2 regions of the Lysinibacillus sp. FSL P4-0201 genome follow, and region 1 is predicted to be linked to the other one. Evidence: a T-box and tRNA genes for the amino acid it is inferred to sense, from the RefSeq annotation. Region 1 holds a T-box; the other holds one or more tRNA genes.
What was found. The T-box of region 1 lies ahead of serS (serine--tRNA ligase). A T-box ahead of a tRNA ligase gene usually reads a tRNA of that ligase, here a tRNA-Ser.
Positions count from the first base shown of each region.

Region 1 (5,321 bases):
AATACGTGATTTGGACATAATATAGCCTTCAGCTAAAAGCTGAGCATAGGCAATTTCAATTGTTGTTTGGGAAATGTTTAAAAAATCAGCTAATTTTCTTTTTGAAGGCAGTTTTTCTCCTACAGTTATTTTTTTAGAAATAATAGCTTCTTTAATACCGTTATAAAGCTGATCATAAAGCGGTTTATCACTATCTCTTTCAAGCTGGAATAAAAGCATATCCATGATCTGGAACCTCCTGACCCTGTAAATATTTTAAAAACTGGATATTTTGATATGGTCAATTTCTATTATACTAAACTTCATCATAAAGGTGGAGGTTAGAAAATGAAACAAACAGGTACAGAGCTAGTAAAGCGTGGAATGGCAGAAATGCAAAAAGGCGGCGTCATTATGGATGTCATTAATGCAGAGCAAGCAAAAATTGCAGAAGCTGCAGGTGCTGTAGCAGTTATGGCATTAGAAAGAGTACCGTCAGATATTCGGAAAGCAGGTGGCGTTGCACGCATGGCCGATCCTCGTATTGTTGAGGAAGTGATGGGGGCTGTAACTATTCCTGTGATGGCCAAAGCACGTATTGGTCATATTGTTGAAGCACGTGTCTTAGAAGCAATGGGTGTTGATTATATTGATGAAAGTGAAGTTTTAACACCAGCAGATGAAGAGTACCATTTATTAAAAAGTGAATACACAGTACCGTTTGTGTGTGGCTGTCGCGATTTAGGGGAAGCAGCCCGTCGTATCGGGGAAGGTGCCTCGATGTTACGAACTAAAGGTGAACCAGGTACAGGGAATATTGTGGAGGCCGTTCGCCATATTCGTAAAGTAAATGCACAGGTTCGTAAAGTCGTAGGAATGACAGAGGATGAAGTAATGACAGAGGCGAAATTACTAGGAGCTCCTTTCGAGTTATTAAGAGAAATTAAACGTCTTGGTCGTTTACCAGTAGTAAACTTCGCAGCAGGAGGAGTGGCAACGCCTGCTGATGCAGCCTTAATGATGGAACTTGGAGCTGATGGCGTTTTCGTTGGTTCAGGTATTTTTAAATCTGAGAACCCTGAAAAATTTGCACGTGCCATTGTAGAGGCGACTACTCATTATAAAGACTATAAGCTTATTGCGGAAATATCAAAAGAGCTCGGAGTGCCAATGAAGGGGATTGATATTGCACAGCTTGGACACAACGAGCGTATGCAAGAGCGAGGTTGGTAGCATGAAGCGAATTGGTGTATTAGCATTACAAGGAGCAGTTCGTGAGCATATACAAATGTTAGAAGCTCTTGGTTGTGAAGCAATTCAAGTAAAACAAAGAAAGGATTTAGGAAACCTAGATGGACTTGTGTTACCAGGTGGAGAAAGCACAACAATGAGAAAATTGCTGGATCGATTTGATCTGCTAGAGTCAATTCGTGGACTTGCACAGCAAGGATTACCGATGCTTGGTACATGTGCGGGATTAATTTTATTAGCCAAGGATCTAATTGAAGATGAACCACATTTGGCTGTGATGGACGTGACTCTAGCAAGAAACTCATATGGACGTCAGGTGGATAGCTTCGAAGTACAACTAGATATTCCTAAAGTAGGTGTTGGGATTCCAGCAGTATTTATTCGTGCACCTCATATTGAAGCGGTAGGTAAAGGTGTAGAAATTCTTGCACAACATGAAGGGAAAATAATCTTGGCACAAGATGGCCATTTATTGGGTTGTTCGTTTCATCCCGAATTAACAGAGGATACACGAATTCTTGAATATTTTGTAACCTCTATGGTATGACTTGCAAAATTTGTTTTCATATAGTACAGTATGGTTAAATTTTAAATAACTGAACACGATGATGGGAAGTAGTAGCAAGCACGTTTTTTTTAGAGAGTCAGCGGTTGGTGGAAGCTGATAAAAGCACTTGTGAATCCGTCCTGGAGTTGCACAGTCGAAGTGAATGAAGTAGGCTGTAGCCGGCTGAAATGCCGTTATGAAATAAGTGGATTAGGCAGAAATATGTCTAGTCAATTAGGGTGGCAACGCGGGTAGCTCTCGTCCCTTTTTAGGGATGAGGGCTTTTTTGTGTTCATTTCGCTGCAACGATTTTCCATCATGAAGAAACTATTGGAGGTATGAAGATGTTAGATATTAAACGCGTCCGTGAGAATTTCACGGAAATTAAAGAGATGTTATTAACACGTAATGAAGACTTGGGAAACTTAGATGACTTTGAAGACTTAGATGCAAAACGTCGTGAATTGATTGCCAAAACAGAAGAATTAAAAGCAGAACGCAATAAAGTATCTGAACAAATCTCAGTTATGAAACGCAACAAAGAAAATGCTGATGAAGTCATTGCTCGTATGCGTCAGGTTGGCGATGAAATTAAAGAATTAGATGTACAATTAAATAATGTTGAAGAACGCTTTAAAGATATGATGATGCGTTTACCAAACATCCCACATGAATCTGTACCAGTAGGCACAACAGAGGACGACAATGTTGAAGAATATACGTGGGGTGAAATTCCGACATTTGATTTTGATATTAAAGCACACTGGGACCTTGCTACGGATTTAAAAATTGTAGACTTTGAACGTGGCGCGAAAGTAACAGGTAGCCGTTTCTTATTCTATCGTGGTCTTGGTGCTCGTTTAGAACGAGCATTAATGACATTCATGATGGATTTACATGCAGAGGAGCATGGTTACGAGGAAATGCTACCACCTGTCATTGTTAATCGAGATAGCCTAACAGGTACAGGGCAACTTCCGAAATTTGAGGAAGATGTATTCAAATTAGAGGAAACAGATTATTTTATGATTCCAACTGCAGAAGTACCAGTAACGAACTTCTATCGAGATGAGATTTTACCGGCTGAAGCTTTACCACAAGGCTTTGCAGCGTATAGTGCTTGCTTCCGTTCAGAAGCGGGATCTGCAGGTCGTGATACACGTGGTTTAATTCGTCAACACCAGTTCAATAAAGTAGAATTAGTACGTTTTGTAAAACCAGAGGAGTCATACGAACAATTAGAGCTACTAACAAGTCATGCAGAAAAAGTATTACAATTACTAGGCTTACCATATCGTAAGTTAAAAATGTGTACAGCTGATTTAGGTTTTACTGCAGCGAAAAAATATGATTTAGAAGTTTGGATTCCTGCACAAAACATGTACCGTGAAATTTCTTCTTGCTCTAACTTTGAGGATTTCCAGGCACGACGAGCAAATATCCGCTTCCGTCGTGAGCCAAATGCAAAACCAGAATATGTGCATACATTAAACGGCTCAGGTCTTGCCATTGGCCGTACAGTTGCTGCTCTTCTAGAAAACTACCAACAAGCTGATGGCAGCGTAGTAATTCCTGAAGTTTTAAGACCTTATATGGGCGGTAAAGAAGTAATCGCACCAAAATAAACAACAGATAAAGCTATTTTAGACAATTCCTTTATGGATGTTCTAAAATAGCTTTTTTGTGTTGCTAAAATTGAAATCTCTCATAATTTTTGAAAATTCGTTATAATGGGTAATATTCATGGGGACAAGGGGGAGAAATTCATGGAATTGCAACAATTTGCACAGGCTTTCAGTGAATTTGATAATGTTTTAATTACAGATGATAAAGGCTGTGCAATCTTTTATGATTTAGCAGATTTAAATATATTATTGGAAATCGGCTTAACACCAGATGAATTTTTTCACAGCACAGTGACTGATAATTATCAAAATTTATCACCTGAGACAAGTACTGTTTTTCAAGTCATACAAACAGGGCAGCCAGTTTTATACTATGAACAACAACTGACAACATTGAACGGTTTTAGTTATTTATCACTGAGTTCGACCTATCCCATTATGGAGCATGGAAAAGCCATTGGTGCCATTGAATTTTCAAAACATTTTTATGAAACTAAGCAAATTAAATACTTAGATAATTTCCTGGGACATAAATTATATCGAGATAATCATACAACCTATCGTTTAGAGGATTACATTACAACAAACGCCGAAATGAAAACTCAACTTGAAAAGGCACGTCGTAGTGCTCAAAAAAGTGCACCAGTTTTACTAACTGGGGAAACTGGAACTGGGAAAGATATAATCGCACAAGGCATACACAATGAAAGTGAACGCTATACAAAGCCGTTTATTACTTTGAACTGCTCAACATTAACAGAGGATAATATATTTACTCAGCTATACGGCTCGGACAATGAAGCAAAAAGTGGAAAGTTACAGGAGGCTAATGGAGGGACGCTACTCATTGACCACCTTAATTTATTGGATATATCTTTGCAAGCGAAACTTTTACATGCGGTAGATATAAAAGTGTTAAATGGTGAGCCCTTGGATATACGGTATATTACTACTGTCAATGAAGATGTGGACAAACTATTAGCTGAAAAAAGGCTACGCGAGGACTTATTTTATCGCTTAAATGTTCTTCAAATTGATTTGCCACCGCTAAGATTAAGGAAGGAAGATATTCCACTTATCCTTGATTTTTATATACAATTTTACAATGAACATACACTACAGAAAAATGTAAGCTATTGTAATGAAGTAATTCAGTTATTTTATGCCTATCATTGGCCGGGAAATGTGCGTGAACTAAAAAATGCCCTTGAATCGGCATATAATAATTTGCTTGGGGATGAAATACTTGTTGAACATGTTCCAGAGAGGATTAAAAAAAATGTTCAACATTCAACTCAATCGATCATGCAAAACAACCAAACTGGACATTTACGAGATTTAACGGAAGCCTACGAGCGTCTAATTATAGCGGAAAAGTTGCGTGAAACTGATGGACGATTAGCGGAAACAGCTAGACGTTTAGGTATTTCTCGTCAATTACTAAAATATAAGTGTTTAAAATATGAATTGTTGTAAAAAAAATTTTACAAAAAGGGGATAAAAATTTATCTCCTTTTTTCGTGTTATTAAATTTTTTATTATTTAGATAAATCTTCTGTAAACGATTATAAAGGGGTTGAGGATATGTCTAAAGTTGTGCAGCATACGATAATCGTGGGGCTAGCCTTATTTGCTATATTTTTTGGTGCTGGGAATTTAATATTTCCGCCATCCATAGGAAATAGTGCAGGGGAATCATGGATCTCCGCTCTGATGGGCTTTAGCTTAACGGGTGTTATTTTACCTGTGCTTGCGGTGTATGCAATTTATAATACTGGGGGAACTGTGGAAGCGCTCACAAGACCAATCGGAAATTGGTTTTATAAAGCCTTTAATACGGTCATGATGGTTTGTATTGGGATGGTTGTCACAATACCGAGGATGTCAGCGACAACTCATGAATTAGGAGTATCACAAAT
Region 1 is NZ_CP151995.1:28,517-33,837, forward strand. It holds gene MKY76_RS00105 (PLP-dependent aminotransferase family protein) at 1-225, opposite strand, end outside; gene pdxS (pyridoxal 5'-phosphate synthase lyase subunit PdxS) at 328-1,212, shown strand; gene pdxT (pyridoxal 5'-phosphate synthase glutaminase subunit PdxT) at 1,214-1,777, shown strand; T-box leader at 1,827-2,046, shown strand; gene serS (serine--tRNA ligase) at 2,122-3,402, shown strand; gene MKY76_RS00125 (sigma 54-interacting transcriptional regulator) at 3,544-4,878, shown strand; gene brnQ (branched-chain amino acid transport system II carrier protein) at 4,987-5,321, shown strand, end outside.

Region 2 (5,321 bases), 1.1 Mb from region 1:
GATATTGGTCGGTCTTATTGTTATTTTTTTAGCAGGGGGAGCAGTTGCAATTGCTGGCCCCATTGGTTTTATAGGGATTGTCGTTCCCCATTTTGCGCGCAAGTTTGTCGGCACTGATCATCGATGGCTTATTCCTATGGCTGCTTTACTTGGGGGGATACTTTTATTGCTGGCTGATGTTGCGGCTCGTTATATTATCATGCCACAAGAAGTTCCAGTAGGCGTCATGACTGCTATGATTGGCACACCATTCTTTATTTACCTTGCGCGAAAAGGTGGAAAAAAATAATGAAACATGTAAAAACAATTCGTTTACTTCAACAAAAAATTTCATTTTTAATAGATGTACAAGCTATAAAAAAATTAACAGTGATTTGCATACTAACTCTTGCCGTGTTCTTTCTTAGTGCATCATTTGGTGATTCATTCATCAATCCATTTAAAGTTTTACAAGCTTTTTTTGGTTACGGCTCAGATTTTGATCAACTGATTATTATTGATTTTCGAATGCCTCGAATTTTCATGGCCTTGTTTGCTGGAATGGCGTTAGCCGTCGCAGGTGCAGTTTTACAAGGAATCATTAAAAATCCACTTGCCTCACCTGATATAATCGGCATATCTGCTGGTGGTGGGGCAGCGGTTGTTGGTTTCTTAGCCATTTTCAGTGATTCTAATCACTCTTTAACAGTTAGTATAGAGTGGTTGCCATTAGCAGGATTCATAGGTGCTACTATCGTCGGATGTATAGTCTACCTATTTGCTTGGAAAGATGGTGTCACACCAAATCGTCTTGTCTTAATCGGTATTAGCGTGTCGGCATTCATGCAAGCAGTTACTACAATGTTAATGATTATCGGCCCAATTTATCAAGCAAGTGAAGCGAATAAATGGATTACGGGTAGTGTCAAAAGTTCGGATTGGGATCAAGTACAAATCGTTGTTCCATTGATTTTTGTACTTCTACTTATCACCTTTTTTATTACTCGGCAGTTAAATGTTCAAGAATTAGGTGATGATACAGCATCAAGCCTAGGGCAGCCTGTTCAAAAAACACGCCTTTACTTAATTCTATTATGCTCCAGTTTAGTAGCGAGTGCCATAGCATTTGCTGGTGCTATTGGGTTTGTAGGATTAATGGCTCCTCATATTGCACGACGCATTGTTGGTTCATCGTTCGGTGTACTTATTCCGGCATCCGCAGCAATTGGTGCATTGCTTGTAATGGTTGCAGATATTATAGGTCGTACAGCATTTAGCCCATTAGAAGTACCCGCAGGCGTCTTTACTGCTGCTATCGGTGCTCCTTACTTTATCTATTTATTATTTAGAAACCCTAAAAAATAAAGGAGTCTATACTACATGACTGAATCTTTATTAACCAAATCTCTAACATTAAGTTATGGTGATTTCAATATTATCGAAGATCTCAATTTATCTATTCCTTTGAATGAAATTACTGTATTAATCGGAGCGAATGGCTGTGGTAAATCCACACTCTTACGCTCCATTGCTCGATTATTAAAACCTAAAAAAGGCTCCGTTTTATTAGACGGTGAGGATATTTTTAAATTATCTACAAAACAAGTGGCTAAAAACCTCTCTATTCTTCCTCAATCTCCTGTTGCACCAGAAGGCTTAACTGTCCTACAACTTGTGAAACAAGGTCGCTATCCTTACCAAAGTTGGCGACAACAGTGGACTGAAAAGGATGAAGAAATCGTTTTAAGCGCTTTAAAAGCTACAGGTACAGAGCATTTACAAGATAGACCAGTAGATGAGCTATCAGGAGGACAACGTCAACGTGCTTGGATAGCTATGACGCTTGCTCAAGATACAGATATCATTCTTTTAGACGAGCCTACGACATACTTAGATTTAACTCATCAAATAGACGTTTTAGATTTACTATTCGAATTGAACCAACAGCAAAAGCGAACTATTATTATGGTACTACATGATATTAATCTTGCTTGTCGCTATGCCGATCATATTATTACAGTGCGTGACCGTGGTGTCTATCGTCAAGGGAAACCAGAAGAAATTATGACCACTGATTTAGTTAATCATGTGTTTGACCTTGATTGCCAAATGACGACAGATCCAATCTTTGGTACACCTCTTTGCATCCCATATGGAAAAGGACGAAAAATTTAATCACTAATTTAAAAAACAACAAACAAGCCTACACAGTTTAATCATTCTGTGTAGGCTTTCATTTATTATAGCTATGTTATAAATCTAAATATCAAGTAAATTAAAAAGTGCAGTAGATGTAAATTCATCTACTGCACTTAGTATGACCCGTACGGGATTCGAACCCGTGTTACCGCCGTGAAAGGGCGGTGTCTTAACCACTTGACCAACGGGCCCATGGCGGAGAAGGAGGGATTTGAACCCTCGCGCCGGTTACCCGACCTACACCCTTAGCAGGGGCGCCTCTTCAGCCTCTTGAGTACTTCCCCAAAATAAAAATGGCTCCGAAGGCAGGACTCGAACCTGCGACAACCTGATTAACAGTCAGGTGCTACTACCAACTGAGCTACTTCGGAATAATGGTGGGCCTAAATGGACTCGAACCATCGACCTCACGCTTATCAGGCGTGCGCTCTAACCAGCTGAGCTATAGGCCCTTGGAGCGGGTGATGGGAATCGAACCCACGACATCAGCTTGGAAGGCTGAGGTTTTACCATTAAACTACACCCGCATAAATGGTGGGTCAGGACGGAATCGAACCGCCGACACTTAGAGCTTCAATCTAATGCTCTACCAACTGAGCTACTGACCCATTTCGTCCATGCTAAGCTTGCTCACTTTTTTGCTTCTCATGACTTTTATTTTAAAAATGGCGGTCCCGACCGGGATCGAACCGGCGATCTCCTGCGTGACAGGCAGGCATGTTAACCGCTACACCACGGGACCTTTTGGTTGCGGGGGCCGGATTTGAACCAACGACCTTCGGGTTATGAGCCCGACGAGCTACCACTGCTCCACCCCGCGATAATTTTATGTTGTTTCGAGTTTTTAAAGCACCATTTATAAAAATTTAAAACTGGAGGAGGTAGAGGGATTCGAACCCCCGCGCGGTGTTACCCGCCTGTCGGTTTTCAAGACCGATCCCTTCAGCCAGACTTGGGTATACCTCCGTTACAATATATAAATGGTGGACCTTGCAGGACTCGAACCTGCGACCGGACGGTTATGAGCCGTCTGCTCTAACCAACTGAGCTAAAGGTCCTTTAAGATGGCGGCAGAGGGGATCGAACCCCCGACCTTACGGGTATGAACCGTACGCTCTAGCCAGCTGAGCTACGCCGCCAGGATCTTTATACTGGTTAATTTACTTATGGTGGAGCCTAGCGGGATCGAACCGCTGACCTCCTGCGTGCAAGGCAGGCGCTCTCCCAGCTGAGCTAAGGCCCCATAATCTTTTTGGAAATGGTCGGGAAGACAGGATTCGAACCTGCGACCCCTTGGTCCCAAACCAAGTGCTCTACCAAGCTGAGCTACTTCCCGTTGTTCTTTTGGCGCGCCCGACAGGAGTCGAACCCATAACCTTCTGATCCGTAGTCAGACGCTCTATCCAATTGAGCTACGGGCGCATTTAAAATGGTGCCGAGGACCGGAATCGAACCGGTACGGTAGTCACCTACCGCAGGATTTTAAGTCCTGTGCGTCTGCCAGTTCCGCCACCCCGGCACATTTGGAGCGGAAGACGAGGTTCGAACTCGCGACCCCCACCTTGGCAAGGTGGTGTTCTACCACTGAACTACTTCCGCATGTGCATAAGCTTTTTTATCTGGCAATGAAAATAATGGTGCGGGTGAAGGGAGTCGAACCCCCACGCCTTGCGGCGCTAGATCCTAAGTCTAGTGCGTCTGCCAATTCCGCCACACCCGCTTATTATTATTTATAAATGGTGAGCCATGAAGGACTCGAACCTTCGACCCTCTGATTAAAAGTCAGATGCTCTACCAACTGAGCTAATGGCTCGAAAAAATGGTGCCGGCTATAGGAATCGAACCCACGACCTACTGATTACAAGTCAGTTGCTCTACCTGCTGAGCTAAACCGGCATATGGTGGAGGATGACGGGCTCGAACCGCCGACCCTCTGCTTGTAAGGCAGATGCTCTCCCAGCTGAGCTAATCCTCCTGGGTATTATGCCTAGCGACGTCCTACTCTCACAGGGGGAAGCCCCCAACTACCATCGGCGCTAAAGAGCTTAACTTCCGTGTTCGGTATGGGAACGGGTGTGACCTCTTTGCCATCATCACTAGACTTTGTTATGTATCTTGTTTTGAAGTTGTTTACCTGTCCTTCAAGACAAGAATTATTGTATAACGTTTTCTAACATTGTGCAATACTTTTTTATAAAAAAAAGAAATTATTACTTTTTAAAGATATTTTTGTTAAGTAAGAGAAAATATTGCCCTGCAAAATATTATAGCAATTGTTGGTTCAAAAGAAAACAATTATTTTATTTGGCCGATATTATTAACTTATAATCTATTTCACTACAAGTGAAGAATATAGATAATCCTTCACTCGTCTTTTCGTTAAATATTTGAAAGCTCTATTTTTAATTTTACAATATCCTCAAGTGTAGTGGAAGGACCAAAAGATATTCTAAAAAATTGGCGTGCCGCTTCCAAAGAGAACCCCATTGATAGAATAGCCTTTGTTCCCGATTCACTATGAATATCACATGCACTTCCTGTAGAGATACAGATTCCCGCCTCATTTAACTTTAAAAGAACATATTGCCCCTCTACTTTTTCCATCATTACCCCACAAATATTAGGTAGTTGCTGTTTACACTCAACGAGCTGACATTTTTCAGGTAAATTATTTTCAAAATAATTTCTTAGCGTTTCATAATGTTGCAATTCATATTGATAGTTTTCAATTGCCGCGGCAAAGGCCACGATTGCAGGAGTATCTAATGTCCCCCCTCTAAGACCCCTCTCATGTGTCAAACCTGGTGTTAATGCAGGTACTCTGATTGCAGGGTTCAGATATATAGCACCACAGCCCTTTGGTCCGCCTATTTTATGAGCCGAGATGGTAATCGCATCTACCCCTTTTGGTATAGCTAGTTTGCCAAATGATTGTACACAATCAACATGACAGAATATATTTGATTTTCTTGCCATCTTTACGATTTTCTCTACAGGCTGGATTGAACCAATTTCAGAATTGACATGTTGAATGGTAATCAAAGCAGTCTCTTCCCGGATTGCTTGTTGCAATTGCCCCAGATCAACACAACCATCCTTCTGCAAAGGTAATTTTGTTACAGTAAAGCCCTTTTTCTCAAGTG
Region 2 is NZ_CP151995.1:3,552,009-3,557,329, forward strand. It holds gene MKY76_RS17710 (iron ABC transporter permease) at 1-289, shown strand, start outside; gene MKY76_RS17715 (iron ABC transporter permease) at 289-1,344, shown strand; gene MKY76_RS17720 (ABC transporter ATP-binding protein) at 1,360-2,154, shown strand; tRNA gene MKY76_RS17725 (tRNA-Glu) at 2,298-2,369, opposite strand; tRNA gene MKY76_RS17730 (tRNA-Ser) at 2,372-2,462, opposite strand; tRNA gene MKY76_RS17735 (tRNA-Asn) at 2,473-2,549, opposite strand; tRNA gene MKY76_RS17740 (tRNA-Ile) at 2,554-2,630, opposite strand; tRNA gene MKY76_RS17745 (tRNA-Gly) at 2,632-2,705, opposite strand; tRNA gene MKY76_RS17750 (tRNA-Phe) at 2,711-2,786, opposite strand; tRNA gene MKY76_RS17755 (tRNA-Asp) at 2,845-2,920, opposite strand; tRNA gene MKY76_RS17760 (tRNA-Met) at 2,924-2,998, opposite strand; tRNA gene MKY76_RS17765 (tRNA-Ser) at 3,052-3,144, opposite strand; tRNA gene MKY76_RS17770 (tRNA-Ile) at 3,160-3,236, opposite strand; tRNA gene MKY76_RS17775 (tRNA-Met) at 3,244-3,317, opposite strand; tRNA gene MKY76_RS17780 (tRNA-Ala) at 3,346-3,421, opposite strand; tRNA gene MKY76_RS17785 (tRNA-Pro) at 3,438-3,514, opposite strand; tRNA gene MKY76_RS17790 (tRNA-Arg) at 3,524-3,600, opposite strand; tRNA gene MKY76_RS17795 (tRNA-Leu) at 3,609-3,697, opposite strand; tRNA gene MKY76_RS17800 (tRNA-Gly) at 3,703-3,777, opposite strand; tRNA gene MKY76_RS17805 (tRNA-Leu) at 3,814-3,898, opposite strand; tRNA gene MKY76_RS17810 (tRNA-Lys) at 3,916-3,991, opposite strand; tRNA gene MKY76_RS17815 (tRNA-Thr) at 3,999-4,074, opposite strand; tRNA gene MKY76_RS17820 (tRNA-Val) at 4,078-4,153, opposite strand; rRNA gene rrf (5S ribosomal RNA) at 4,164-4,279, opposite strand; gene MKY76_RS17830 (cysteine desulfurase family protein) at 4,558-5,321, opposite strand, start outside.
Region 2: it has a tRNA-Ser gene. The T-box ahead of serS (serine--tRNA ligase) is inferred to sense a tRNA for this amino acid. The anticodon was not compared.